4 regions of the Bacillus sp. EB106-04-04-XG123 genome follow, and region 2 is predicted to be linked to each of the others. Evidence: riboswitches for the same ligand, from Rfam matches in the RefSeq annotation. Region 2 holds a riboswitch; each other region holds the start of a gene.

Region 1 (7,562 bases), on a different contig from region 2:
CGAATCATCTCTAAAAAAATTGATACCATTATCCTCAGAAGAGCTTATACAACAGCGATATGAAAAGTATAGACAAATAGAGAATTATAAATGAAAATATTTAAAGTCCGTATTACATTTCGGAGGATTCTTGCAAAATGGTCGCTCTCCTTATAGAGGCAGGTGAGAGCATAAATGCTATTCAGAAAAGAGCCGGACATGCTAGTGCTAAAACAACGTCAGATATTTATGGTCATGTCACAAATAAATTAGAATTTAACACTGCAGAACACTTTAATCATTTTGATCCTAAAAATATTGAGAAACAATCTGGCGGATAAAGTTCGTCCCCAATTCGTCCCCAATCAAAATAAACAGAACAAATATTCGCTGTCAGAAAAACAAAAAACCCTTGCTAAGCAAGGGTTTCAACGATGATTCCGACTGGGCTCGAACCAGCGACCTCTACCCTGTCAAGGTAGCGCTCTCCCAGCTGAGCTACGGAATCGGGTTATGTATCAGTTCTGGGCTTTCTGTTACTGACAGTCTCTATTATATAACCATAATAATAAAGCGTCAATGGTTTTGTTTAAAAAAGGTCAAAAAGCCGGCGGCTGTGCCGGCTTTTTTCTCTCCTTCTTTATGATTGGTTCACAAGAACAGGCTTTAGTTGATCGAGTGCTTGTTTGAAGTCACGTTTGAGGTCTTCTCCGTTTTCGACACCTACACTTAAACGAAGCAGCCCATCTGTAATCCCTCTTTTTTCTCTTTCTTCTTTTGGCATAGCCGCATGTGACATTTTGGCTGGATACGACAGAATGGATTCGACGGCGCCGAGGCTGACGGCGAATACAGGTAATGTGACGGCATCCACTAATTCTTTGACTGCCGCTTGGTTTTCTAGTTCAAATGAGAGAACAGCCCCTGCTCCGCTCGCTTGCTTTCGCTGAATATCTGCACCCGGGTGATCATCTAAGCCTGGATAGTATACTTTTTTGACCGCAGGATGTTCTTTAAGAAATGAAGCTAGCTCGAAGGCCGTTTGACTAGCTTTTTCTAATCTGACTTGAAGGGTTTTTAACCCTCTTAACACGAGCCAGCAATCCTGCACACCAAGGACCGCACCGAAGGAGTTTTGCAGTGAATAGAGTTCGTCTCCCAGCTTCTCATCTTTCACCACAGCTAAGCCTGACAGCACATCACTGTGGCCGCTTAAAAATTTCGTTGCACTATGCAGAACAACATCCACACCAAGGTCCAGCGGACGCTGAAGGGCAGGCGTTAAAAACGTATTATCTAAGAAAGTCAAACAGTCATGCTCTTTCGCAAGCTGTACGACACCTTCAATATCTGTAATACCTAGTGTTGGATTTGACGGTGTTTCCATGTAAATGACCTTTGTATTCGATTGAATACCTCTTTTGACTTCATTCAAATCCGTCATATCCACAAAGGTATGCTCAATTCCAAATCTCGACAGAACTTGAGTGATCATTCGGAAAGTCCCGCCATACACATCTCTTGTGACAAGCACGTGATCTCCCTTAGATAATAGAAGAAAAGCAGTTGAAATGGCTGCCATGCCTGATGCAAAGGCAAGCCCTCTCGTTCCTCCTTCCAGCGCCGCAATCGTATCCTCTAATGCTTGACGTGTCGGAGTCCCCGATCTCGAGTAGTCATATTGGCCAAATTCATCGAAGCTGCTTTGATGAAAGGTGGATGCATGCTGAATCGGTACACTGACTGCACCTGTTGAACGGTCTGTTTTAAACGCATTATGAACGAGTTGTGTTTCGAGTGTCCAATCGTGTGTGGTCATTTGACGTGTACCTCCTCTTTAACTTGTGATAGTGCCTGTTTCAGGTCTGCTTTCAGGTCATCTACATGCTCGATGCCAACAGAGAAACGGAGCAGCTTGTTACATACACCGTTTGCAATGCGAATCTCTTCTGGGATATCCATGTGTGTTTGCGTTGCAGGATACGTAATGAAGCTTTCGACTCCGCCAAGGCTTTCAGCAAAACAAATCGTTTTTAGCTGCTTTAAAAATGGATTGACCCAGTCCTCTTTAGCTACTCGGAATGACAGCATGCCTCCCTTTCCTGGATAAAGGACATCTTGAATTTCTGGCTGCTTTTCTAAAAACTGTGCCAGCTCCTTCGCATTTGCCTCGTGCTGGCGCATTCTAAGAGCCAGTGTTTTCATTCCTCTCATTAAAAGCCATGAGTCAAATGGTGATAGAACCGCTCCAATCGCGTTTTGATGCTGGAACATTTCTTCAGACAGCTGCTCTCCTTTTGTCACCACAAGCCCTGCAAGAACATCATTATGTCCGCCTAAATATTTGGTTGCGCTATGAATGACAATGTCTGCTCCAAGCGTAATTGGCTTTTGCAAGACTGGTGTGTAAAAGGTGTTATCGACAATCACCAAAGCGCCATGCTCTTTTGCAATCTTCGCTATTTTTTGAATATCTGCTTCCTGCATCAATGGGTTTGTCGGTGTTTCAATAAAGACCGCTTTTGTGTTTGGCGTAATTTTAGAGCGTAAACAGTCTTCATCTGCAAAATCATCATAAAGAAAACGTAAGCCGTACTTTTTCCATTCGTTTTCAAACAAACGGTATGTACCGCCATATAGGTCTGATGAGACGATGAGTTCATCTCCGCTTTCAAATAGAGCCATGATCGTTTGAATCGCAGCCATTCCCGAACTGAAGGCAAAACCGGCCGTCCCTTCTTCGAGTGAAGCAATTGCATCCTCTACGAGCTGTCTTGTTGGGTTTTTCGTTCGAATATAATCAAATCCTGTAGATTCCCCTATACCTCTATGTCTGTATGCTGTCGAAAGGTAAACGGGAGGACTGACAGTGCCAGTCACCTCTTCGCTACGGTTTCCAATCTGCGCTAATTTCGTTTCCACATGTTCTGTCATTTGACACCATCCTAAGTAAAAATCTGATTTCAAAACAGAAAACCCCTTCTTCATAAGAAGAAGGGGTTTAATCGCTTCCTCTTATCTTCCAAGCAAAAAAGCTGCTTGCTGGATTTAGCACCTTGGTACATCACATGAAGTGATGCATACCGGTTGCTGAGGTTTCAAAGGGCCAGTCCCTCCACCTCTCACGATAAGAATGTGTTGTCTGTCTGTTCTAATTCTTAATACTGTAACCCATTAAATCTCATTTTTCAAGGGGAAATGTCATGATTAATTAAAATTTTCTGTATTTTATAACAGAATCGATGTTATACGGTTTGATTGCATGTTAGCATATAGGAACAACGCTGTTTTTCGTGTTACAATGAATGGAAACGTTTCACTTTATGATGAATTTGGTTAGCTGGAGGAATGGATTATGGTGAAGAAAACAGGAATCATTCAAGAAGAAACCTTACAGTCAAAAGAACTTGGGGCGGACATGACCATTTTGATCTATTTGCCAGTCAATTACTCCCCCCTTTATACATATCATGTCATCATTGCCCAGGATGGTCATGATTATTTCCGCCTAGGCAAAATAGGCAGACAGGCAGAAGAATTGATGCAGAACAAAGAAATGGAACGCTCGATTATCATTGGTGTCCCTTATGAAAATGTTACGGAAAGACGGAACACGTATCATCCAGACGGCACACAGTTTGAAGCGTATAAACGCTTTTTAGCTAATGAACTGGTTCCTTATATTGATGAACACTATCCAACCTATCAAATTGGATCAGGACGTACGTTTATTGGTGATTCACTGGGTGCGACGATTTCCCTCATGACAGCCATTGATTATCCTTCTTTATTTGGCGGGCTGATTTTGCAGTCCCCTTATGTTGACGAGTCGGTTCTAGAAGCCGTCAAACAGTCGACAGCCCTTTCTCATTATGCGATTATCCATCAAATTGGGCTGGAGGAAACCGCTGTGAAAACAACAGATGGCCAGGTGCTTGATTTTGTTCAGCCGAATGATGATTTAAAGGCCCTTCTTGAACAATCTGGAGCGGATTATTTATTTGAGACATTCGAAGGGGATCATAAATGGACGTATTGGCAGCCGCTCATTGCGCCTTCGTTAAAAAGAATGCTCCCATATTCGTTAATCAACTGAATTTTGTTATAATAAATAATAATAAATACTTTCTTATTCAGGAGGGAACATGATGAAATACGGAGTTGTTATATTTCCATCAAAAAAATTGCAAGATATTGCGAACTCTTACCGGAAGCGTTATGATCCGAACTATGCACTCATACCGCCTCATTTAACATTAAGAACACCTTTTGAATTAACGGATCTAGAAGCGGCTGAGGTCGTCTCAACGTTAAGAGATTATGCAAAAAATGCTTCTCCTATTACGTTACGTATTAAAAAATTCAGTTCATTCGCTCCTGTAAACAACGTCATTTATATGAAAGTAGAACCGAACGAGGACATCATGGCGCTCAATGAAAGATTGTACGCAGAGCCACTGGCTGGTACACCTGAATATGCCTTTGTTCCGCATGTCACAGTGGCTCAAAAACTATCAGATGATGAGCATTCAGACGTACTTGGTACATTAAAGCTGAGAAAGATTGACCATGAAGAAACAGTGGATCGCTTCCACCTTTTATATCAATTAGAAAACGGATCTTGGACCGTCTATGAAACATTTATTTTAGGAGAAGAGGGTTAAAGACATTTGAAAACAGTCATCGCAACAGAACAAACACAACGAGAAGATGCATATTACGTTCGAAAAGAAGTATTCGTCAAAGAACAAGAAGTTCCAGTAGAGATCGAAATAGATGAACTAGAGGACAAAGCCACCCATTTTGTCATTTACAATGATGACAAAAAGCCTCAGGCGGCCGCTAGACTGCGGATCATTGAGGGATCAAAGGCAAAGCTAGAAAGAATTTGTGTGTTAAAAGAGGCGCGCTCCTTCGGCCTTGGCCTCAAGCTATTAGAGGCGCTAGAAACAGAAGCAATTGCTAATGGAGCAAAAGAAGCGGTGATGCATGCCCAAGTCCATGCGCTTCCTTTCTACGAAAAGAAAGGCTACAAAGCGGTTTCTGAACCGTTTGAAGAAGCGGGAATCACCCATGTCAAAATGACAAAAACACTGTCTGTTTGACCAAAAGAAAAGCCAGAGCATTCAAAATGCCCTGGCTTTTTCTTTTTCATTATCGTTCGCCAATGGAAGAAAGCGCAATCATTTATATATACGTATTGATATGAACGCCTTTTCCTTCCTCCATAAACATATCTCGTACAAAGCGTTCCCGCTTTTTTTGCTGTACTTTCGTTTCCGCTTCTGTCACTAAGTCCTCTTTTTTCTCCAGCTCTCTGTAAATCTTGTCATGAAAGGTGCGAGTAACCTTTGTTACTTTCGCGTAGTCTTCTTTATCCTGAGGAGCTGGACGATTGATATATTGAAAATACAGATCCGGCTGAATCGGGGCTATATATCCCATCAAGAACGCCTCCTTTGCTTCTCTCTTACTCTACTATTCCCTAATTATGACTGTTTGAAACACGCCTCATTTGATATGATTAGATGTGTTTCATTTTAAGATTGATTGACTATTGGAGGACTAGCTTTGAAATGCGCACGACGACATGATCGAACGATCTCATTACATACGTATTCGAGAGAACATTATCAATTCCTCCATGACGAGGGAAAAAAAGGACAATTATTCTGCCCATATTGCGGACAACCGGTCTTTTTTAGATTAAATATACATGATGAACCTGCCTTTATTCATCAGCACATGTCTCAGCAAGAGATTTGTGAACAAGCTGAAGAACAAGCAGATCATAATCAAACGGCTGAACAGGAGGAAAAGGCTTCCTATAAAGAACTTGGCGGCTTCCGTTTTCCAACCGGCAAACAGATCATCTCGCAAACTAGCGAATCATATGACTGGCAGGAACCAAAGTCGATTCAATTTAGCGACGCCTTACATTTAGAAGAAAATGAACAAGTTCATACGATCGACCTCTTCCCGCATATCACCTTTAGCACACCGCAGCTTCAAGCTGTCACACATTTAGATGGTCCGATGCTTGTGCTGGCTGGTGCCGGCAGCGGAAAAACAAGAGTCCTGACGGCTAGAGCGGCTTATCTCATGTCCCATCATCATATTCCTGCTCACCATATTTTACTCGTAACTTTTACTACAAAAGCGAGCAGTGAGATGAAAGAAAGACTGCGCAAGCAATACCAACTTCATCCTTCACAAGCCAGCCAAGTGGTGACAGGCACCTTCCACAGTCTTTTTTATAAAATGCTGCTTCACGATGACGCAAACAAATGGAACGGCCAGCATCTGATCAAGTTTGACTGGCAAAAGGAGCAATACATTCGAAAAGCCATAATGAATGAAGGGCTTGATGAGAAAGACTACCCTACTGATCAAGTGCTGCAATCCATCGGCTATTGGAAAAATGCCTTTTTACCAGGTGAACTTCCTGATTTGAAGGATGAAAAGGAAAAACACATGTGGACGATCTATCAATCATATGAACAACAAAAACGAGATCATCAGCAATTTGACTTTGATGATATGGCGATTGCCTGCTTACATATGCTGACAGAACAGCCTGAACTGTTAAAACGGTATCAAGAACGATTCCAGTATATTTTAGTGGATGAATTTCAGGATATTAATCCAGTGCAATATCAATTAATTCAGCTTTTAGCCGGAGAATCAGAGCAGTTATTTTGTGTAGGGGATGATGATCAAGCCATTTACGCATTTAGGGGTAGCAATCCTGCTTTCATCCTTGAATTCAAACAGGATTATCCTTCGGCTCAGATCGTCCATTTACATGCGAATTACCGCTCTCATCATACAATTGTCGCAAGTGCAGATGCGATTATTAAGAAAAATCAGCATCGTTATGAGAAGACGTTAAAAGCCGTTCGGGCGGAGAAAATTCCGCCGACGCTCTTTTATCCATATGATGAAGAAGAGGAAGCGACGATGATTGTCGCAGATATTCAGGAGAAAATTAAAAACGGCGCAAAGCCGAATGACTTCTGCGTGCTGTTTCGTACGAATACAGGCGGCCGTGCGATTTATGAACGGCTGCATCAATCGGCCATTCCGTATGAAACGGATGCTGGCGTCAAAGCCTTCTACAGCAGACGAATTGTTCGGGTACTCCTCGCCTTTCTTTCCTTAAGTCAGGATGCAGATGATGTGGCCGCCATGAAACAGCTGCTGCCGGTTTTCTTTTTAAAGCAGCAAACGCTGAATACACTAAAGGCACTGACTATCACAGAGGATTGTTCAATGGTAGATGCGCTCGGAAAGCTGACAGATATACAGCCGTTTCAACGGAAAAAGCTGCAATCAATCGTTCCTTTGTTCCGAACGTTACGAACATTAAAGCCATCGGACGCGGTGACATTTATTGAACAAAAGATGGGACTCGGTGATTACTTAAAAAAACGGGTGAACGATACGAATGTACTTGAAAAAGGGACAGATGATGTACGTGATGTGAAAACAGCTGCCAGACGCTTTGAAACGATTGAAGCCTTTCTCGCACATGCCGAACATATGAAATCTGCCGAAAAGGAAAAAACAGATGAACCCGGTGT
Region 2 (7,562 bases):
ATCCCAATGAACGCTAATAGATAAGTAAAAAACATACCATCCCTCCTTAATTTATTACCATTATAAGGTATATTGGAGAGGTAAATAAACAAAAAAGAACCCTTCGTGAATGAAAGGTTCTTTTACATGCTTATGCTTGCTTGACGACCGAGTCAACTTCAACTGTCCAGCCGAAGATGTCTGGCTGTGTTCCTTTTTGGATGCCAGTAATGGCTTCATACAATTTCTTGGATACTTCGCCTGTTTGACCATTTTGGATCACATATGGCTGATCATGATAAATTAATTCCCCGACAGGAGAGATCACGGCCGCCGTTCCAGTCCCAAAAATTTCTTCAAGCTCGCCAGATTGATGTGCTTCAATTAACTCATCAATTGAAATTTTGCGCTCTGTGACTGGAATTCCCCAATGCTTTAACAGCTCAAGTACAGAGTTACGTGTGATGCCTTCTAAAATGCTGCCGTTCAATTCAGGCGTCACGATTTCTCCGTTGATTTTAAAGAAGATATTCATGCTGCCGACTTCTTCAATGTATTTTTTCTCGACCCCATCAAGCCAAAGAACTTGTGAAAATCCTTTCGTTTCAGCCACTTGCTGTGCTTTAAGGCTTGAGGCATAGTTTCCAGCTGTTTTGGCATTTCCTGTTCCACCCTTAACGGCACGGACAAACTCATTTTCAACGGCAATTTTGACCGGATGAATGCCTTCTTTATAGTATGATCCCACTGGAGATAAGATAATGATCAGCTTATACGTGCTAGACGGTGCAACGCCTAAATACGGCTCAGTGGAAATAATGAATGGACGAATATACAAGGAAGTGCCCTCTGCATCAGGTACCCAATCCTTATCAATGCGAATGAGTTCATTTAAGCCCTCTAATACTGTTTCTGAATCAATTTGCGGAATACACAGGCGGTCATTGGATCTGTTTAAGCGTTCCATGTTCTTTTCTGGACGGAATAAGAGAATTTTTTGATCCTCAGAAACATAAGCCTTTAATCCTTCAAAAACAGATTGACCATAATGGTAGACCATCGAAGCTGGGTCCATTGGAATAGCCTGATAAGGAATAATTCTTGGATCATACCAGCCTTTATCAATTGAATAATCCATCACAAACATGTGATCTGTGAAGATTTTTCCGAATTCAAGTTGATCAGATTGAGGTTTTGGTTTTTTTGTTGAACTAAGTTCAACGCGGATGGGTTGTTTTGGCATTGTAAATCTCCTTGCTGTTTGATTATTTGAAAATTCTAATAATATGAAATAATTATGATTCTATTCTATACCTTCACAAAATATTAGCAATAGGTTTTCTGGAATTCAGACAAGAAAAATCTGTTAAAGCGCTTTCCTTCTCTCTGCTGTCAGTTTGGCTCATGTCCCCCCTTTTTAAAAAAGAAATAAAATCCAAATACGTTATTAACTGATTAATCTGACAATTTAAAAACGAATGGTTTTCCTGTAAGATATTCTTTCAACCATACACCTTTTGACTAGTACATTGCAAGGGACATTGTCATATTTTAATCCTCTTTTTTTTAACCGATAAAGGAAGAAGAGAAGGGAAAGGAGCAAACAACAAGATGAAACGAGTGATACCAAGCATTTTACTCATTGTATTCATGTCCATGATCAGCTTTGGCTGTCAAGCGATGACAGAGGAAGCTGGTGCTAAGCAAAGCACAGCTTATTACGTAGCGGTAAACGGAAACGACAAAAACCCGGGAACAAAGCAAAAACCTTTCCGCACGCTGAAAAAAGCAGCAAGTATGGCGAAGGCTGGGACAACCATTTACATGAGAGGCGGTACATACAAAGAGAAATTGATTGTCCGTTATTCCGGAACAAAGAAAGCACCCGTTGTCTTTCAAGCTTACGGAAAAGAAAAACCTGTGATTAGTGGGGCATCCCTTAAAGGAAATCAAGCCGATGGCGGTCTTGTCACGGTCGATCAAAAGAGCTACATCACCCTCAAAGGCCTCACTGTAGGACATCTTAAGACGAATAAAGAAGATTTAACACCAGTTGGTATTTTCATCAAAGGAAGCGGTAAAGGCGTAAAACTGCTCAATAACCGAGTGTATGACATTCAGACGAAACATGAAAATGGAAATGCACATGGAATTGCTGTCTATGGGACAAAAGCTCCTGCAGCAATAGAAGACATTGAAATCAAAGGAAATACCGTTGAAAAATTAAAACTGGGCTTCAGTGAAGCGCTTGTGCTAAATGGAAACGTCAAAAAGTTCCGTGTGACACATAACACGGTCCGGCACACTGATAATATTGGCATTGATTTAATTGGTTTCGAGAACGTAGCACCCTCTAAAAAGTATGATCAAGTTAGAAATGGAGTCGTCTCTAGAAACAAGGTATATGAGATTACGAGTGCAGGGAACCCAGCCTATGGAAGCGACATCTCCGCTGGCGGAATTTATGTTGATGGCGGAAAAGACATTGTGATCGATCATAACATCTCACATAACAATGACCTGGGGATTGAAGTCACAAGCGAACATAAAGGAAAAATGGCAGATCGCATCCGCATCGAACACAATCAAGTATATTTAAACCGTTATACAGGCATATCTATTGGCGGCTATGATACGAAGCGTGGCGGTACAACCAATACGACGATTTCACATAATATTTTGTACAAAAATGACACAGCCGGCTTAGAAGGCGGCCAATTGCTAATGCAGTATCAAGCAGTGAACAATCGAATCACGAATAATATCATGACGGCTAGCGCCTCGCATTACTTAGTCGTGAATCTTTATCAAGTGAACCAAAAGAATACCTTCCAGAAGAACGTTTATGATGATCGCAAAGGTGCGAAAGCATCACAGTGGATTTGGCGCGGGAAATGGATGGAAGGCTACAAAACCTATCTCTCTAATAGCGGTCAAGATAAAGGATCAGCCCATCTCAACCCACAATTTGTGAATGAGAAAAAATATGATTTCCGTCTGAAGAAATCATCACCTGCTAAGAAAATTATCGGAAGCTGATGATATTTTAGAAATTTTCAAAAAAGTCATTGACATTGATGTGACATCACATTAAAGTAAAGAAGACATTTCAACGAAAACAAATTTCATAACGGATCTCTTATCAAGAGAGGCAGAGGGACTGGCCCTATGACGCCCAGCAACCGTTTCTATTGTAGAAATTGGTGCTAATTCCTGCAAAGCTGTTACAGCTTTGACAGATAAGAGAGGAAGACTTCCCGATACATGTTTCATGCAACGGTGATCAAGCCTCTCTTTCCAAGAGAGGCTTTTTTTCGTCTCTTTTTCGAATCAAATGCCTGTTTGACAGGCGTATTTCCACTTTTTTACCTAGTTTTCCGATGTGAAAAATTTAAAACAACTTGAGGAGGAACAGCAATGAAGCGTAAGCATTTTACATCATTTCTTGTCTTATTAACGGCATTAACCGTCCTATTATCTGGCTGCGGCACTGGATCAAGTGCAGGCTCAAAGGCAAATGCAAACGAAAAAGTCTCTTTTGACAATGTACCGAAGCGATTTGCAAAGGGACAGGGGGCAAAAATTAAAGTGATCCGCAAAATTGGAGGAGACGATCATACAGCTCAATTTTTAGCTGGAACGAAGGCAGAAGGTGAAGCACTCGGCTTTACGGTAGATGTCTACACCGCAAATGGTGATACAGCAAAATTCCATGATGCCATCTCTCAGGCGCTGGAGGAAAATTATGATGGCTTTATCATCTCTCACGGGGACGACGAGGCGACAGTCGCTGATGTGAAAAAGATCACAGCGAAAGGCATTCCAGTTGTAGCATTTGATTCAAATCCTAAGCTAAAGGACATCAAAGGAGTCACAGTGACGTCTCAAGATGACGAACAATTAGCGAAAAAATCATTAGACGCGCTCGTTTCTGATTTTAAAGGAAAAGCAAATATTGCGTACCTATGGGTAGATGGATTCCCGCCAATGGTGAGACGAAATAAGGTCTATCAAGAAACGCTCAAACAACATTCAGGGATCAAGGAGCTTGACCGCTTTGGTGTAGCCTCTTCTGATACGTCTGTTCAAACGCAAAATGCAGTAGCAGCCATGCTGAATAAGTATCCAAAGGGCAAACTGGACGCTATTTTTGCCACATGGGATGCCTTTGCCATTGGGGCAGCAAGAGCGTTAAAGGAAGCAGGAAGAACAGAAGTGAAGATTTATGGGATTGATGTGTCAAATGCTGATCTTCAAGAAATGACAGCGAAGGACAGTCCATGGAAGTACACAGCAGCGGTTGATCCGAAGCTCATCGGCGCAGTCGACGTGAGGATTCTTGCGAAGAAAATAGCTGGTGAGAAAACACCATCTTCCTATGACCTTGAGGCCTCTCTCATCTCGCAAAAGCAGCTTCAACAAGCAGGAAAAGCCATTAACATGGTCAATCTTGCAGACGAAGTGAAGGGATTCGGTTCATCGACTGCTTTTGAGGAAGATTGGATGAAGACCTTGAAGAAGCATTATACAAAATAAGCGACGTGCACTCTCTTTCCATAGAGGGTGTTTCGTTTTTCAGATGATATCAAGAGAAGGAGGACACCTATGACAGCGCCGCTTGTTCGTATGAAAAATATTTCAATTGAATTCCCAGGGGTCAAAGCTTTAGATCAAGTGAATTTCACATTAAAAAAAGGGACGGTCCATGCGCTAATTGGAGCGAATGGTGCTGGGAAGTCCACGTTAATGAAAGTTCTTTCTGGCGCTCATTCCCACTTCGACGGAACCATCCACATCAATGGCCAGGCGGCAACCATTCAAACCCCAAAGGATGCATCCTCATATGGTGTGCAGACGGTCCATCAAGAAGTGGATACGGCTCTTGTTCCCTACTTAAGTGTTGGTGAGAATATGATGATGCATGAGATTGAGAAAAAAACATTTGTCAGTTGGAAAGAGCTGCATCGCAAGGCGGCTCAGCTATTAAAAGAAATGGACATCGACATCTCCACAAAACGACTTGTCAGCGATCTGACCCTTGCTGAAAAACAGATGGTGCTCATTGCTAAGGCCGTTTCCATTCAATGCAGCATTTTAATCTTAGATGAACCAACAGCTCCGCTTAGTCATGCAGAAACAAGCAAATTATTCTCCATGATTGATCGGCTGAAACAGCATGGGACAGGGATCGTGTTTATCTCCCATCGCATGCCCGAAATTTTCACCATCTGTGATGAACTGACAGTGATGCGAAATGGAACGGATGTTGCAGCCCACCTTGTCAAAGACACAAATCCGCAGCAAGTCATTGAAGAAATGCTAGGTGCGCCATTAGAGGAACAATTCCCGTCTCGCAAACCTTTGAAAGATGCACCTATTGTGCTTGAAGTGAAAGAGCTAAACGATCAAAACAAATTAAACAACATTCACTTTTATGTCAAAAAAGGAGAAATTCTCGGGATCGCAGGACTTGTCGGTGCTGGAAAAACAGAATTGTGCAAAGCCCTTTTCGGTGCCTCAGAAAAAAAGACGGGGACTGTGCAGCTGCATGGTCAAACCATTCACATCACATCGCCTCATCAAGCTGTGAGAGCTGGAATAGCCCTTGTGCCTGAAGAGCGGAGAAAAGAAGGGGTTCTGACCGAAGAGAGCGTGGGGTGGAACTTAACGGCTGCAAGTCTTCATTCATTTTCACGGATATTCAGCTTCTTACATCGTTCGAAGGAAAAGCAGGGTGCAGGCGACATCGTCAAACGACTTGGTGTCAAAACGCCGTCTCTTGAAGCAAAGGTGAAGCACCTATCTGGTGGAAATCAGCAAAAGGTTGCCATCGGAAAATGGCTGCTTGCTGAGGCAGATGTGTATCTCTTTGATGAACCAACTAAAGGTGTAGACGTTGGAGCGAAAAAAGATATTTTCACTTTGATCGCAGAGCTTGCCGCCCGCGGAAAATCTGTCATTTATGCGTCGAGTGAGCTGTCAGAGATTGCAGGTATCGCTGACCGAGTATACGTGTTATATGATGGCAGCATTGCCCGGGAAATGACTGCACCGACGACTGAAGAGGAGCTTTTATATCATTCAACAGGAGGACAATCATGAGCGAACAACAAATTCCAGCCCCTGTGCAGCAAATCAAAAAACAGCGGCCATCCTTTCATCTGTTTGATTTCTTTTATCGATATGGGACGATTTTAACCATTGTCGTGTTAATTGTGGTATTTGCGGCAGCGAATCCAGCGTTTTTGCAATCGGGAAATATCATCAATATTTTACGGTCTATCTCAATTGTGACCATCATTGCGGTGGGCTTAACCATCTCATTGGCAGTAAACGGTTTTGATTTATCAGTTGGATCAGTCGCTACGCTGTCAAATGCCATTGTCATTTCGATGTTCGTATGGTTCTCGCAAAACCCACTGATTGCAATCCTTTCTGCACTAGCGGCTTCTATCATTGTTGGATTGTTAAATGCATGGATGATCGTCAAAATGAAAATTCCAGATATGCTCATGACATTAGCCATGATGTTTATCATTCAAGGGCTGGCTCAAACGTATACGAAAGGGGCGACCATTTCTGAAAATATGGTGCTGCCCGATGGCACGTTTTCAACGGGAACGATCCCTGCCTTTTTCAGCAAAATCGGACAGGTGCCATATATCATTCTCATTATGGCTGCCATTGTTCTATTTGCGCATGTTTTCATGACCTACACAAAGCATGGCAGATTCATGTACATCATCGGTGGGAATAAGGAAGCGGCTCGATTGTCTGGCATTCATGTGAACAAATACAAAATTGCGGCCTATCTGCTTTCTGCGTTATTTGCAGCGATCGGAGGTATCGTGCTGGCATCAAGAGTGATGACAGCAGAAATTAATGCTGGTGCACCATATTTAATGGATGGAGTAGCGGCTGCTTTTATCGGCTTTTCCGTCATGGGAGCAGGTAAGCCAAACGCATTTGGTACTTTTATCGGGGCTGTACTCATCGGAATCTTACAAAATGGGCTTGTGATGATGTCTGTCCCTTATTATGCAATGGATATTGTGAAAGGTTCTGTGCTTGCCCTTGCACTGGCGCTGACATATTACAAACAAAGAGGCTAACTGCGTATTTTTTAAAACCATTCGAGTCCTCTCTCCGTCTAGTAAACGGAAAGCGGTACAGCTGCCGTTTCCCAAAAGGAGATGACAAAGAAAATGAATATGTCAGCAACTCATGTTGAAGATTTGAAAAATGTCATGGAAGACTGGAAAAATGAACTATTAGTATATAAATTTGCATTAGATGAAATGGATACAAAGTTTTCGATTATCAGTCAGGAGTATAATTTAATCCATGGACATAACCCTATAGAGCATACAAAATCACGGATCAAATCCTTTGAAAGCATTGTGAATAAACTAGCAAGAAAAGGATGCGATATCACGACACAATGTGCCAAGGAGCATATCCATGATATCGCAGGTGTCCGCATCATCTGTTCTTTTATTCAAGATATCTATAACATTATGGATGTATTGAGGCAAAGAGAGGATTTAAAGATCCTTGAAGTGAAGGACTACATTCAACATCCG
Region 3 (7,562 bases), on a different contig from region 2:
AGAAAAAGGAAAAGGGAGATCCTTTTCCTCTCAGCGTGTATCAAAAAAGAACCCCCAATCACGGAGGTTCTAGACTTAATGAACATTAAAATATCGAGCTTCAGGGTGGGAGACGACGATCGCTGAAACAGATGCTTCAGGTTCCATCATGAATCCTTCTGTCAGGTGGATGCCGATTTTTTCAGGCTGAAGCAGCTTGAACAGCTTTTCTTGGTCCTCAAGATTTGGACACGCTGGATAACCAAAGGAATAGCGCTGCCCTTGATATTTCGCTTGAAATCGTTTTTCCATTGTAAAATCAACTGGGTCAGGGAAGCCCCATTTGTCACGAATCAATTGGTGGGTTCTTTCAGCTAATCCTTCTGCAAGCTCAAGTGCCAGAGCTTGGACAGCATGCATTTTTAAATAATCTCCTTCCTGCTTAAATTGCTGCGCGACTTTACTTATACGCGCGCCGGCTGTGACGGCGAATAAGGCAATATAATCTTTCTCGTTTTCATCACTTTTCCATACATAATCAGAAATGGAGCGGTACGGGAGCTTCTCCTGCCTTGGAAATTGGAACGTTTCAATGATGCGGTCAGGCTTTTCGGGATCATAAATATGCAAATCATTTCCGTCTGAACCGGCAGGGAAGAATTGATACACAAATGCTGGCGCAAACCAGTTTTTCTCTCTGCCTTCGTTTAGAAGATCTGTGACAAGCTGTTTTAATTCCAATGCTTTTGGATGCTGTTCAGCTAATAAGGTTTTGACCTTTCCCTTTAAGCCGAGATGATGACCAATGAGCATTTGTTCATTCACATAAGGCATAATATGATGCAAATCGATGTCCCTCACATAATGGCGTGCGGTATCTTCTGGCGTAAATACCGGTGCCTGAGGAAGGGCTGCGCGTTTTTCTAGTAATTCAATGACAGCTTTCGGCTGCTTTCCTTCTTTCTCCTTGAAAGGTGCCACTGGCTCCTCTTCGGGCTTTGTTTGAAATTGCAGTGGATTCACTTTTAACTCATTAGCTAATGACAGACCGTCCATGGCATCTTTTGCATAAAGAACAGGTCCATCATAATGAGGCGAAATTTTCATTTTCGTAAATTTGCGAGACAGGGCAGCACCGCCGACCAAAATAGGAACAGAAATATTGGCCTTTTGTAAATCCTGAGCGGTTAATACCATTTGCTGTGCGGACTTTACAAGTAAGCCTGATAATCCGATCATATCTGGTTTTTCCTTTTGCACAGCTTCAACCAATGTTTGAGGTGTCACCTTGATGCCGAGGTCGACTACTTGAAAGCCGTTATTGCTCAAAATGATGTCGACAAGGTTTTTCCCGATATCATGGACATCTCCTTTTACGGTCGCAAGAAGAATCTTTCCTTTCCCGCTGGCATGCTGCTTTTCCATATATTGCTCAAGGAACGAAACAGATGCTTTCATGACCTCTGCTGATTGAAGCACCTCGGCGACAATCAGTTCGTTTTGATTAAAAAGACGACCAACCTCAGCCATTCCCTGCATTAACGGACCATTGATAATATGAAGCGGCGATTCATATTGCTCCAAAGCAAGGGATAAATCATCGATGAGACCTTCTTTCGTTCCTTCGACGACGTAGAGCGCCAGCCTTTCATCAAGTGATAAGGAGACCTTTGGTTTTTTCTCCGTTTTCTTTTTGCCGCGGTAAAATTGGGTGAATTCAGCCAGTGTTTGGTCATTTGTTTCATAAAGTAAGGTTTCAGCTAGTTTGATTTCTTCCTTTGGAATGGAAGCGAAGCGTTCAAGCTTTTCTGTATTCACAATGGCATAATCAAGCCCTGCTTGCACGCAATGATATAAATAGACGGCATTTAAGATTTCTCTGCCTACAGGCGGAAGTCCGAAAGATACGTTGCTGATGCCTAAAATGGTGAGGCACTCAGGCAGGGTTTCCTTGATCATTTTAATGCCTTTGATCGTTTCTTCAGCGGCGCCAATATATTGCTCGTCTCCAGTGCCTACGGGAAAGACAAGCGGATCAAAAATGATGTCACTTGCAGGAATTCCATATTCCTTCGTTAACAAATCATGCGAACGTATAGCAATTTCAAGCTTTCGTTCTGCGGTCACAGCCATTCCTATTTCATCAATTGTGCCAACAACAAGTGCACCGCCATATAGCTTCACAAGAGGAAGAATCTCTTCAAAACGTTCCACGCCATCCTCAAGATTAATAGAATTGATGATGGCTTTCCCTTGAGAATAGGTGAGTGCCTTTTCGATCACGTGTTTATCCGTTGAATCAATGACAAAAGGGGCTTTCACCTTTTTCATGGCTTCTTGTAAAAAGCCTTCCATGTCTGCTGCCTCATCACGGTCTGGATCGGCGAGACACACATCAACGACGTGAGCGCCATTTTTCACCTGAGCACGAGCAATTTCTGCTGCTTCTTCAAACTTTTGTTCCGCAATGAGCCGTTTGAATTTGCGAGAACCAATGACATTGGTCCGTTCGCCTACAAAAAGAGGACGCATTGAATCCTCATAAATAAGAGGCTCAATTCCTGATACGGTATGCTGCGGTGATTCTCGAGTGATATGACGCGGCTGAATCGTGCGTACTTCATCTGACAATGCTTGAATATGTGCAGGTGTCGTTCCACAGCAGCCGCCGACAATATTTAACCAGCCTTCCTTAGCAAAGGCGGCGATTTTTTTAGCAAGAGAAGCAGGGGATTCATGATATTGGCCTTCTTCATCTGGGAGACCAGCATTCGGATAGCAGCTCACCGCTGACTTTGCGATGGAGGAGAGCGTGCGGATGTGGTCTGTCATAAATTCTGGACCAGTCGCACAGTTCAGGCCCACACTGATGGGTTTCATATGCTCAAGAGAGATATAAAAGGCTTCGATATCCTGACCAGCAAGGGTGGTGCCCATCGGTTCAATCGTTCCTGATACCATGAGTGGTAATTGAATGCCTGCCTTCTGAAAGGCTTCCTGAATTCCTTTGAAACCAGCTTTTACATTCAGCATGTCTTGGCTTGTTTCTAAAAGAAGGGCATCACACTTTCCGTCAATTAGAGCGCGGGCCTGTTCTTCATAGTTTCTGACGAGCTCACTGAAGGTTGTGCCGCCTGTTACAGATAATGTTTTCGTTGTTGGGCCCATTGCGCCTACAACAAAACGTGGCTTATCCGGTGTGGAGAAACGGTCTGCTTCAGCCTTTGCCAGCTGTGCAGCTCGAACATTGAGTTCATAGGCAAGGTGGCCAAGCCCATATTCATCAAGGACGAGCTTTGTCGCGCCGAACGTATTTGTTTCAATGAGATCGGCACTTGCTTCGAGGTATTCCCTATGGATCGCACGGATGATGTGAGGGGCTGTCACATTCAAATACTCGTTACAGCCCTCATACTCTTCTCCGCCAAAGTCCTCTGCTGTCAGGTTGGCGTTTTGAATCATTGTGCCCATTGCACCATCAAGGACGAGGATGCGTTTTTTGAGCTGTTCAGTGATAGTTGACATGGATGTTAGACTCCTTTTCTTTCTGATGGATGTAGGTGGTCAGTTCTGCTGTTAAATCTGATCGAAGGAAAGGAGTAATTAAATAAATGCCATTAAACAATTCGCAGGCTGTATCTAATAAAGAGCGGGCAATCGCTAAACCTTCTGCTCGCTGCTTTTCTTTATCCTCGCCAGCCTTAGCCATAATGTCACGAATAGAATCAGATAATTTGATGCCGGGAATTTCGTGATGAATAAACTCTGCATTTCGGCTGCTTGTTAACGGCATAATGCCGATGTAAATAGGTTTATCCAAGTGGCGGCTTTCCTCATGAATTTTCACAAGCTGTTCTTCAGAATAAACAGGCTGTGAAATAAAATAATCAGCGCCGTATTCGATTTTTTTCTCAAGACGTTTGACCGCTTTATCTATATGACGCACATTTGGGTTAAACGCGCCAGCCACTGAAAAATTGGTCTTTTTGCCAAGAGGCTTTCCTGAGAAAGAAAGGCCTTCATTAAATTGCTTGATGAGACGAATCAAATCAAAGGAGGTTAAATCATACACAGATGTTGCACCTGGGAAGTCTCCAATTTTAGATGGATCGCCTGTGATCGCTAAAATATCGGTTAATCCAAGAGTGTCGAGCCCCATTAAATGGGATTGTAGCCCAATCAAATTACGGTCGCGGCATGTGATATGAACAAGAGAACGCATATCAAGCTGCTGCTTTAATAATGCGCCGCAAGCGACATTGCTAATGCGCGGAGTTGCAAGAGAATTATCGGCTAACGTTAACGCATCAATGCCAGCATTCTTTAATTCATTTGCAGCGACGAGAAATCTTTCGAAGTTCAGCTTCTTCGGTGGATCGAGCTCTACGATAATCGATCGTTTTTTCACAGCCAGCTCATCAAGACCTGGTTCAGTGCGCTGATCTTGGATGGAAATGATTTCTTCTTTTAACACTTTCACTTCTTTTTCAGTGATCGGTGCTAAACCTTTGACCGCTTCAGCCATTGCGCTAATATGCTGAGGTGTTGTTCCACAGCAGCCGCCGATAATGCGTGCACCCTGATTTCTAAATTCAAGTGCACTTTTTCGGAAATAATCGTTATCTGTATCATAGACGAGTCTGCCTTCTTCAAGAGAGGGGAGACTGCTGTTAGGATAGACTGATAAATGCGAATTTTCTAAAAGTGGAACACCTTCGAGTGCCTGAATCATGTGATAAGGGCCCAGCCTGCAGTTGATGCCGACGACATCTGCACCAAGAGATGATAACTCAGATAAACCATCCTTCAGCGGGGTACCATCCTGCAAAACGCCTTGTTCATGCATAGAGACATTCATGACAATCGGGAGAGTCGTTTCTTTGCGAGCAATTTGGAGAACAGCCTTCGCTTCTTCTATGTCATAATACGTTTCAAGCAATAATCCGTCAGGCTCTTCATTTAATAGGATGTACAGCTGCTCTCTAAAGCTTCGTTTGATTTCTTCTATAGAGTAGGCATTTTTGTTAAACGTTCGAATGCCGCCAATTGTTCCGAGAACATAGGCAGAGCCAGCGGCTGCTTTTGCAATTTGTACCGCTTTTGTATTGATGCGTTTCGTTTCTTCCTCTAAGCCGTAGCGGGATAGTTTAATATAATTCGCACCGTATGTGTTCGTTTGGATGATGTCAGCGCCTGCCTGCACATATGCTTCGTGTACGCGTTTCACTTCATCCTCTTTCGATAAATTTAATTCTTCAAAACAGCGGTCAATGCCGTAAGAGTATAAAAGTGTTCCCATCGCTCCATCAGCTATCAGTACGCGATTTTGTAAGTCTTGTAATAGGCCCATTGTATTCCTCCTTATTTCTATGTAACAAAAAAAGCCTTCTGATAAGAAGAAGACTTTTTGGCTGTATCGTAATTCTTCTCCTTATCTTCCAAGCAGTTGCTTGCTGGATTTAGCACCTTGGTCATAGAAAATATATTTCTACTACACCGGTTGCTGAGGCTTCACAGGGCCAGTCCCTCTGCCTCTCTTGATAAGAAAGCAATATGAACATGTCAATGAATTGAACTTCCATCAACTGTAACGAAAAATGCAAAAATAATCAATGGAAAATTTGAAATTTATCGAAAATTTATAAATTGGACATCGATCGGCAAATCAGCCTTACGCATAAGAGAAATCACCTCTTGTAAATCATCTTTATTTTTCCCTGTCACACGCACTTGGTCATCCTGAAATTGTGATTTCACTTTGATGCCAGACTGCTTGATGAGTGCGTTGATCTTTTTAGCGTTGTCTTGATCAATCCCGCTGATCAGCTTCGCACGCTGGCGTACTGTACCGCCAAGAGCATGCTCGGTTTTTCCGTAATCGATATTTTTAGTTGGTACATTTCGTTTGATAAGCTTTGTCACAAGTACATCTTTTAGCTGCTCAAGCTTGAAGTCATCATCAGAAATGAGAACAAGTTCTTCTTTTTCGAGAGAAATGTCACTTTTACTTCCTTTAAAATCATAACGGTTTTTAATTTCTTTCAGCGCTGCTTGAACAGCGTTTTGCACCTCAGGCAGTTCGACTTTCGATACAATGTCAAATGAGCTTTCTTTTGCCATCACACATGACCTCCAAGTATTGATATTGCGTCTATTTTATCATGCCAATAGGCGAAGAAGAAACTTTATCGAAGAGATGAGGCAAAGAGTTCAGCCGGCTGCGGTATAAATCGTGTTCAGTTTGTCCACTTTAGCTAACAGAACTAGAGATGTTCATGCGGGGAGAAGTATAGTAGAATAAAGTGAATCAAAAGATGAACGAACGCTCTTTTATGGGCAGATAGGAAGGAAGAGAACATGAGACCAGGTGAGCAACTGACCTTGCAAATAGAGAACGAAATGGAATACGGCTACTTTTTGACAGATGGTGAAGATTCGGTCCTCCTGCACCGCAGTGAAATGACAGAGGATCTTGATGACCGAGATGAAGTAGAGGTCTATTTATATGTAGATCATGAAGAAAGACTAGCTGCCACAATGAAAATCCCTACAATTAACGCACATACATACGGCTGGGTAGAAGTTGTAGACGTGGTAGAAGACATGGGCGCATTTGTCGATGTTGGACTGTCAAAGGATGCACTTGTAGCAACAGAACACCTCCCGCCATTTGAGGAAGCATGGCCGAAAAAAGGAGACAAACTCTACTGTATGCTGAAAGTCACAAGTTACGGCAGAATGTTCGCAAAACCAGCCACAGAAGACGTGATCAGTGAATTGTTTACTGAGGCACCAGAAACCTTAATGAACAAAGAAATTACTGGAACAATCTATCGTTTAATTGCGACAGGTTCTTTTATGCTGACAGATACAGGCGTGCGAGGGTTTATTCACCGCACGGAACGAAAAGAAGAGCCAAGACTAGGATCGACCGTTACGGGACGAGTTATTGCAGTGAAAGAGGATGGAACCGTGAACGTTTCTCTGCTTCCTAGAAAACAGGATGCATTATCTGTCGATGCAGAAGAAATTTTAACCTATATGAGAACAAGAAACGGCGCCATGCCTTACGGAGACAAAAGTGATCCAGAGGATATCCGCGAAAGATTTCAAATGAGCAAAGCAGCCTTTAAACGAGCACTAGGTCATCTGATGAAAAATGATCTCGTTTATCAAAAAGAAGGCTGGACATACGAGAAAAAGTGAGCATTTGCTCACTTCAGCGTGCAGACAAACCCTCGCATTCGGTGTCAGTCCTGCGTGCCGGTGCTCACGAATGTCAAATTCGCTCCGCTCCGGTACTCGTCCTTCCTAGGGCTGCAAAGGTTTTCAGGTCACGCTGAAAAGAAGACAAAGTTCTAAAATAAAGTTCATTTTAGCCCTTTGTCAATGATCTAAAAGTGAGCATTTGCTCACTTTTTTATTTTTGTCTTAAATAATGGATTTTTTCTATGAAAAAAGTCATGAAAACCTTCACTATATCATTGAAACAACGCCCCTCAAATCCGATAAAAAAGGAGTAAGGATGATAAAAGGAGTGTGTTTTTGGATGAAAGTGAAGATTTCATTGCTTCTGATGGCAG
Region 4 (7,562 bases), on a different contig from region 2:
GGAATGCCTTTCAGCTGCTCATCGGCTTTTTCGATAAAATGCTGTAGTCTATCCATCATCTCATGATGAGAGTCATAGTATGAGCAAAAGTTCAGATCTCCCCCAAGCCGGTCCTCTTCTTGATCAATTAAATAATCGAGTAAAATGTGCAGACCTTGAATATAAGGGAAATAGCTTTCGTAAATTTGCTTCGCCTGTTTTTCTGTAAAATCAGGCTGCAGCGCATACGCCACAAGACAGAATATCCCTAACGTCGATCCCGCACAAGCTGAAAACTCATACCATTCCATCTTCGGCAAATCTTTTTCATATTGGCGGAACCACGACTCTAGCCTTGGCACACGCTCATGAGGAACAACGTGCTTATGTACTTGCAGATCACTATAGTAATCACACAGCGTGTGTAAATATGGCTGAATGATTGGATAATGCTCAACGCGCGTAAGCACGTCTTGACATGTGCGGACAAGCGCATGTAAGTATCCATGATCCTCTTGATCCTCACGGAATTGATAGTATGGCTTGAGCTCAGCATGAATATCAAGCGCATCTCTCATCGCTTGATGTAGCATATGAAAATCCTTTGGATCAAGCGACGTGCTGCGGTCACATAGGTTATCTAAGTAATCACTGATGGTTTGATATGCCACGATGAATTCAATACACGTTTCTTTCTCTTCACCTGCTAGAAGAGATAAAATACCTCCGCCTTCACAGTGAAACGTTTTACTAGATATGCTCGCTAGTGCCTGCGTTCTCAGTTCTTCATTTTCAATCATTTCTGCATGAGCCCGCCACTTTTTCAGCTCCTGATGAACAAGCGGAAAAATATCTTTATACACCTTTGTCATCAGTGCAAAAGGACGCTCTGGTACTGACAAATCACTCCACCCCCAACTTAAAGCTCGCAATCAAATATATTGATCTGTAAAGGCTCTTGCCGCCTTAAACACATCTTCTCTTTCCGGTTCATTAAAAATTTCGTGGTACAGCTCTTCCCATTCACGGTATGATTTATTGGTTGATTCTATGCCATTGAACCATTTGATTACCCTCGTTTTATCGACGATCTTATCATCACCCGCCTGCATTAAAAGGAGCGGGATCGATTTAAAGACATTCGTCGGCTGCATCGCCGCATCGATATTTTTGATCAGCTCTCGATACCAGCGAACCGACACCTTTGTCACGTAAAGAGAATCATTTGAGTCTGCCTCAATGACCGCTTGATTTCGTGTCGCTAGTTCAATCGACAGCCCTGACTCCACTTTAAAAGACGGTGCCAGCACATTTAGACCTTTTGACGCAAAATCCATCAGCTTCTTCGGTTTAAATTGCAGACCTAAACAAGGTGATGATAAAATAAGGCCATTCAACTTCGTATGGGTATACTGCTTCATCCACTCAATTGAAATGAGTCCACCCATACTGTGTCCAAGTAAAAATGTAGGAAGCCTGAATGATTTCGCATGTTCGATCCATTCATCGACTGTATCAATGTATTCTTGAAACGAACGAATGTGGCCTCGCGCACGTGTCGATGTGCCTTGCCCAGGCAAGTCACCCATGACGACGTGATATCCTGCATTCCGCCACATTTCAATTAACCATTTATATCGGCCGTGATATTCACTCGCACCATGTACTATCACAATTGTACCAACTGGTCTTTCAGCATGCCAAGTCCACAAAGTAAACACCTCACAAATGTTGTATTAAGAAAGGAAGTCGAAAAAGTGATTTATCCATATCATCAGTTTACACCTGAGATTCATGAATCGGTCTTTGTCGCAGATAACGCCACCATTACCGGTGATGTCTCAATTGGAGAATATTCGAGCGTGTGGTTCCAAACTGTCATCAGAGGCGATGTCGCACCTGTGAGAATTGGAAAGAACGTCAACATTCAAGATTTATCGTGCCTGCATCAAAGTCCTGGAAAAACACTTCTTATTGAAGATGGTGCTACCATTGGACACCAAGTCACATTACATAGCTCAATCATTCGAAAAAATGCCCTCATTGGCATGGGGTCCATCATTCTCGATGGTGCGGAGATCGGCGAAGGCGCCTTTATCGGTGCAGGAAGTCTTGTCCCTCAAGGAAAGGTCATCCCAAAAGGATCACTCGCTTTTGGCCGTCCAGCCAAAGTCGTTCGGCTCTTAACAGATGAAGATATTCAAGACATGGACCGAATCCGCAGAGAATATGTAGAAAAAGGACAATACTATCGTTCCCTTTTATCTCGTTAACATCATACGTGTATCTTCACTTTATCATGTTTTTTTCAGGATATTAAGCAATAACTATGAACCGCTTGTTATTTTACCCTTTTCCACCGCTTTCTATCATGACAAAAAAGGTTTTCAGCACAAAGCTGAAAACCTTTTTTCATTAACTGAAGATGACTTCTTTTGGTTGATGATTCAATTGCTCTGGATCAATACTGCGCTCCACATAAATGCTGTGCCAAATCATAAAGATCAGAACGGTCCAAATCTTACGGCTATGATCTGCCTTACCAGCACAATGTTCATTTAATAAATCAAGCACATACGCTTTGTTAATATATTCGTCCGTTTGACTGTTTTTAATGATGTCTTTCGCCCAAGCGTTCATCTCATTTTTCAGCCAATGACGAATTGGAACAGGGAAGCCCAGCTTCTTGCGGTTTAACACGTGATCAGGCACAATGCCTTCTGCTGCTTTACGCAATAAATATTTCGTTGTGCCATCTTTTGTTTTCAGCTCTTCTGGAATTTTAGAAGCCGCTTCAAATACGACCTTATCAAGGAATGGAACACGAAGCTCAAGGGAATTCGCCATTGTCATCTTATCTGCTTTCAGTAAGATGTCACCGCGCATCCACGTATGAATATCAACATATTGCATTTTGTTAATATCACTGTAGCCTGCACTTTCCTCGAAGTATGTCTTCGTCACATCACGATATGTAATGTTCGGATCATACTGCTTTAAGAGATTTTTCTTTACTGGCTCTTCAAAGATTTTCGCATTACCGATATAACGCTCCTCTAATGGTGTACAGCCGCGGACGATAAAGCTTTTTCCTTTCATTCCTTCTGGCATTAAGCGCGCCAGACGAAGAAGAAGCTTTTTCAGCATAGATGGAACAGATTCAAATGGTTTAAGAGAAAGCGGCTCACGGTAAATATTATATCCACCAAACAGCTCGTCTGCTCCCTCACCAGAAAGAACAACCGTCACTTGTTTCTTCGCTTCCTTTGCCACGAAGTACAATGGAATCGCCGCCGGATCAGCTAAAGGATCATCTAAATGCCAAACAATTTTCGGAAGCTCATTCATATATTCCTCAGGAGAAATCACAGCGCTGAAGTTTTGTAAGCCCAGCTTATCAGCCGTTTCCTTCGCCACATCAACTTCACTAAAGCCATCCTGCTGGAAACCAACAGAAAACGTCTTCAGCTCAGGATGAAATTCCTTTGCGACAGATACGATGAAAGAAGAATCGATACCACCTGATAGGAATGAACCAACAGGAACATCACTTCTCATGTGAATTTTCACAGAATCATAGATTGCATCGCGGACTTCTTCAATCAGCTTTTGTTCTTGTGTTTGTTCAGGCTTGAATTGAACTTTCCAGTAAGTCTTAAATTCAATCTCCTGTCCTGGGCGTAAAGTAAACTGATGACCAGGCTCAACTTTGTGCACCTTTTGATCAAGTGTATTTGGCTCAGGTACGAACTGAAATGACATGTATTGCTGTAAGGATGTCTCATCAAACAAAATGTTCTCGTTCACTGCCATCAAGCTTTTGCGTTCAGACGCAAAGTACACTTGCTCATCCATTTGTGTAAAATAAAGCGGTTTGATGCCAAAAGGATCTCTTGCGCCATATAATAATTGCGCTTCTTTATCCCAAATTAAAAATGCAAACATGCCGCGAAGCTTTGAAGCCGCTTCTTCTTTATAATGACGGTATGTGGCAAGAAGTACTTCCGTATCTGAATCTGTGCTGAATGAATAGCCTTTTTTCACAAGCTCTTCCTTCAGCTCCACATAGTTATAAATTTCTCCGTTGAAAATAATCCAGTACTTTTCATCTTCATAAGAAAGCGGCTGCTTTCCGTGCTCAACATCTATAATACTTAAACGTCTAAATCCAAATCCTACATGCTCATCATGAAAGTAACCCTCATCATCCGGACCGCGATGAACGATGAGACGATTCATTTGTTTAATTAGCTCTTCCTGTTCAGTAGTTTCGGACAATGGACGGTGATTAAATACACCAACAAACCCACACATATTATTGCCTCCACGTTATGTTATTTCTTAAAAGTAGACCTATAATTAGACAGTATTTTGTCCGATTTTGTTTCACATTTTTTCGCTTTTTACAGATTTTTTTTTAATCAAAAGGAAAACCGCTTAAAATAAGCGGTTTTCTATGTTGTTATTGTCCCAATGCTTCTTTACGAAGTGTTTCGGCTTTATCCGTTTTTTCCCACGGAAGATCTAAGTCGTGACGGCCGAAATGTCCGTATGCAGCTGTTTGTTTGTAGATCGGACGGCGCAGGTCAAGCATTTTAATAATGCCCGCTGGACGAAGATCAAAGTTTGCACGAACCACTTCAATTAATTTTTCTTCAGAAGCTTTTCCTGTTCCGAATGTATCAATTGAAATCGATACAGGCTGTGCAACACCAATTGCATAAGCAAGCTGTACTTCACAAGAATCTGCAAGGCCGGCAGCTACGATGTTTTTCGCTACGTAACGAGCAGCATATGCCGCAGAACGGTCAACCTTCGTTGCATCCTTACCTGAGAAAGCACCGCCGCCATGACGAGCATATCCGCCATACGTATCAACGATGATTTTACGTCCAGTTAAACCAGCATCCCCTTGAGGTCCACCAATCACGAAACGGCCAGTTGGGTTAATAAAGTATTTTGTCTGTTCATCAATCAGTTCACTTGGAACGACAGGGCTGATGACATGCTCTTTTAAGTCACTTTGAATTTGTTCAAGCGTCACTTCTGGTGCATGCTGCGTAGAAATAACCACTGTATCAATACGAACTGGTTTGTTTTGCTCATCATATTCAACTGTCACTTGTGTTTTTCCGTCTGGACGAAGGTATGCAAGTGTTTCATTCTTGCGTATTTCTGTTAAACGGCGAGATAATTTATGCGCTAGGGAAATCGGCAGCGGCATGAGCTCTTCGGTTTCGTTGTTGGCAAAACCAAACATCAATCCTTGGTCACCTGCACCAATCGCATCAATTTCTTCTTCAGTCATTGTTCCTTCACGTGCTTCAAGCGCTTTGTCTACACCTTGCGCAATATCAGCAGACTGTTCATCAATTGATGTAAGGACCGCACATGTTTCCGCATCAAAACCATATTTCGCACGTGTGTAGCCAATTTCCTTAATTGTGTCACGCACCGTCTTTGGAATATCGACATAAGTAGACGTTGTAATTTCACCGCTTACTAATACGAGACCGGTTGTAACAGAAGTTTCACAGGCAACACGTGCATTTGGATCTTTCTTTAAAATTTCATCCAAAATGCTGTCTGAAATTTGATCACAGATTTTATCCGGATGTCCTTCTGTCACTGATTCTGAAGTAAATAAACGACGATTTTGACTCATAATGGCTATTTCCTCCTGTACAAGACCACATCATCCCAAGATGAGGCCTCCAATATGATACGGAACTCGTTCCCTCTTATATTTAATAACGTTTATATTAGAGATGTTATTGGCAATTTGTTCATATGATATCCCAAAAATAAAAAAACCATTTCCTTCATTGCGAGGAAAGGGTCTGAGATCGCATGCCTTTCACTCTTATCGCTCAAGGTGTTCTTGTACCTTGCATCAGGTTAGCACCTTGGTTTCTCAGCATGTTCATGCCTTTTTCATAAGAAACCGGTTGCTGGGCTTCATCGGGCCTGTCCCTCCACCAACTCGGGATAAGAGTATCCGTTCAATAAGATATCTTATCTTAAACCCTTGCGTCATGTCAATGCTTCATAAGAATTATCTCCCTCTTTTTTCTCCTCATCATTAGCATCACCAAAAAGCATATTTTCATAGCAGAAATGAAAAAACACACACAAAAATTTTTAAATAGTATAGACTATTATTATTAATGTGTTATACTAATCGAAACAAACAAATTCAACGGTAAAGGAAGGGTTTTTTTATGAACTCAGTGGATTTAAAAGAAGATTTGCAGTCATTGCTCTCATTAGAAAATACGCACCAAAATTTATCTGTTCCGAAACTTGTTGAAAAGATTTTGGCACGTAATGAAGGCGTTTTAACATCAACAGGAGCTGTCCGCGCGACAACTGGAGCCTACACAGGACGTTCGCCTAAAGATAAATTTATCGTCAAAGAAGAAAGCTCTGAGCATAAAATCGATTGGGGTCAAGTCAACCAGCCGATCTCCAAAGAAGCATTTGACCGTTTATATACAAAGGTTGTGTCATACTTAAAAGAACGTGATGAACTATTCGTCTTTGAAGGGTTTGCAGGCGCTGATGAAAGATATCGTATGCCGATTACAGTTGTAAACGAATTCGCATGGCACAATCTTTTTGCCAAGCAGCTATTTATCAGACCTGACGGGTCAACACCTTCTTCAAACGAAAAACCTTTCACCATCTTATCTGCACCGCACTTCAAAGCGGATCCTGCAACAGATGGCACAAACTCTGAAACGTTTATCATCGTTTCTTTTGAAAAACGCACGATTCTTATCGGTGGAACAGAATATGCAGGAGAAATGAAAAAGTCCATTTTCTCTGTGATGAACTACCTGCTTCCTGAGCAAGATATTTTATCTATGCACTGCTCAGCAAACGTAGGTCAAGAAGGCGATGTAGCCTTATTCTTTGGACTTTCAGGTACTGGGAAAACGACGCTTTCTGCAAGCGCAAGCCGCAAGCTGATCGGAGACGATGAACACGGCTGGTCTGGCACAGGGGTCTTTAATATCGAGGGCGGATGCTATGCGAAATGTGTGAACTTAAGTGAAGAAAAAGAACCACAGATCTACAAAGCGATCAGCTTCGGATCAGTTCTTGAGAACGTTGTGCTTGATGAAGAAACACGTGAAGCGGATTATGATGATACATTCTTTACTGAAAATACACGCGCTGCTTACCCAATCGAAATGATTGATAACATCGTGAAACCAAGTATCGCAGGACATCCATCTGCCATTGTTTTCTTAACAGCTGATGCGTTTGGCGTCTTACCTCCAATCAGCCGTTTAACAAAAGAACAGGCAATGTACCATTTCTTGAGTGGGTACACAAGTAAATTAGCGGGAACTGAGCGCGGTGTCACATCACCAGAAACGACATTCTCTACGTGCTTCGGTTCACCATTCCTCCCGCTTCCAGCTCACGTCTATGCTGAAATGCTCGGCAAAAAGATTGATGAGCACGGTGCTAAAGTATTCCTTGTGAATACAGGCTGGACTGGCGGAGGCTATGGCACAGGCAAACGAATGAATCTCGCTCATACAAGAGCAATGGTTCAGGCAGCAATCGAAGGT

Evidence for each region. Region 2 has a riboswitch for S-adenosylmethionine ahead of AC3WTB_RS09030 (sugar ABC transporter substrate-binding protein). Riboswitches for the same ligand answer to the same signal wherever they lie in the genome.
Region 1: another riboswitch for S-adenosylmethionine. It lies ahead of AC3WTB_RS03555 (methionine biosynthesis PLP-dependent protein); the one in region 2 lies ahead of AC3WTB_RS09030 (sugar ABC transporter substrate-binding protein).
Region 3: another riboswitch for S-adenosylmethionine. It lies ahead of AC3WTB_RS04300 (bifunctional homocysteine S-methyltransferase/methylenetetrahydrofolate reductase); the one in region 2 lies ahead of AC3WTB_RS09030 (sugar ABC transporter substrate-binding protein).
Region 4: another riboswitch for S-adenosylmethionine. It lies ahead of metK (methionine adenosyltransferase); the one in region 2 lies ahead of AC3WTB_RS09030 (sugar ABC transporter substrate-binding protein).

Annotation. Positions count from the first base shown of each region.
Region 1 covers NZ_JBYTDZ010000001.1:688,170-695,731, forward strand. Annotated here, with positions in the region: gene AC3WTB_RS03535 (acetyl-CoA carboxylase carboxyltransferase subunit alpha) at 1-94, shown strand, start outside; gene AC3WTB_RS03540 (hypothetical protein) at 138-320, shown strand; tRNA gene AC3WTB_RS03545 (tRNA-Val) at 415-487, opposite strand; gene metC (cystathionine beta-lyase) at 620-1,798, opposite strand; gene AC3WTB_RS03555 (methionine biosynthesis PLP-dependent protein) at 1,795-2,913, opposite strand; SAM riboswitch class I at 2,992-3,113, opposite strand; gene AC3WTB_RS03560 (alpha/beta hydrolase) at 3,335-4,075, shown strand; gene AC3WTB_RS03565 (YjcG family protein) at 4,128-4,643, shown strand; gene AC3WTB_RS03570 (GNAT family N-acetyltransferase) at 4,650-5,084, shown strand; gene AC3WTB_RS03575 (hypothetical protein) at 5,167-5,424, opposite strand; gene AC3WTB_RS03580 (UvrD-helicase domain-containing protein) at 5,551-7,562, shown strand, end outside.
Region 2 covers NZ_JBYTDZ010000002.1:703,855-711,416, reverse strand. Annotated here, with positions in the region: gene AC3WTB_RS09045 (hypothetical protein) at 1-35, opposite strand, end outside; gene AC3WTB_RS09040 (branched-chain amino acid aminotransferase) at 131-1,222, opposite strand; gene AC3WTB_RS09035 (right-handed parallel beta-helix repeat-containing protein) at 1,591-3,018, shown strand; SAM riboswitch class I at 3,116-3,225, shown strand; gene AC3WTB_RS09030 (sugar ABC transporter substrate-binding protein) at 3,397-4,515, shown strand; gene AC3WTB_RS09025 (sugar ABC transporter ATP-binding protein) at 4,585-6,081, shown strand; gene AC3WTB_RS09020 (ABC transporter permease) at 6,078-7,091, shown strand; gene ywaC (GTP pyrophosphokinase YwaC) at 7,185-7,562, shown strand, end outside.
Region 3 covers NZ_JBYTDZ010000001.1:808,208-815,769, reverse strand. Annotated here, with positions in the region: gene metH (methionine synthase) at 76-3,504, opposite strand; gene AC3WTB_RS04300 (bifunctional homocysteine S-methyltransferase/methylenetetrahydrofolate reductase) at 3,488-5,329, opposite strand; SAM riboswitch class I at 5,408-5,526, opposite strand; gene AC3WTB_RS04295 (YajQ family cyclic di-GMP-binding protein) at 5,608-6,099, opposite strand; gene AC3WTB_RS04290 (CvfB family protein) at 6,337-7,185, shown strand; gene AC3WTB_RS04285 (BMP family lipoprotein) at 7,529-7,562, shown strand, end outside.
Region 4 covers NZ_JBYTDZ010000005.1:29,649-37,210, reverse strand. Annotated here, with positions in the region: gene AC3WTB_RS15170 (tetraprenyl-beta-curcumene synthase family protein) at 1-881, opposite strand, end outside; gene AC3WTB_RS15165 (alpha/beta hydrolase) at 912-1,691, opposite strand; gene AC3WTB_RS15160 (gamma carbonic anhydrase) at 1,737-2,252, shown strand; gene asnB (asparagine synthase (glutamine-hydrolyzing)) at 2,395-4,293, opposite strand; gene metK (methionine adenosyltransferase) at 4,442-5,644, opposite strand; SAM riboswitch class I at 5,840-5,974, opposite strand; gene pckA (phosphoenolpyruvate carboxykinase (ATP)) at 6,201-7,562, shown strand, end outside.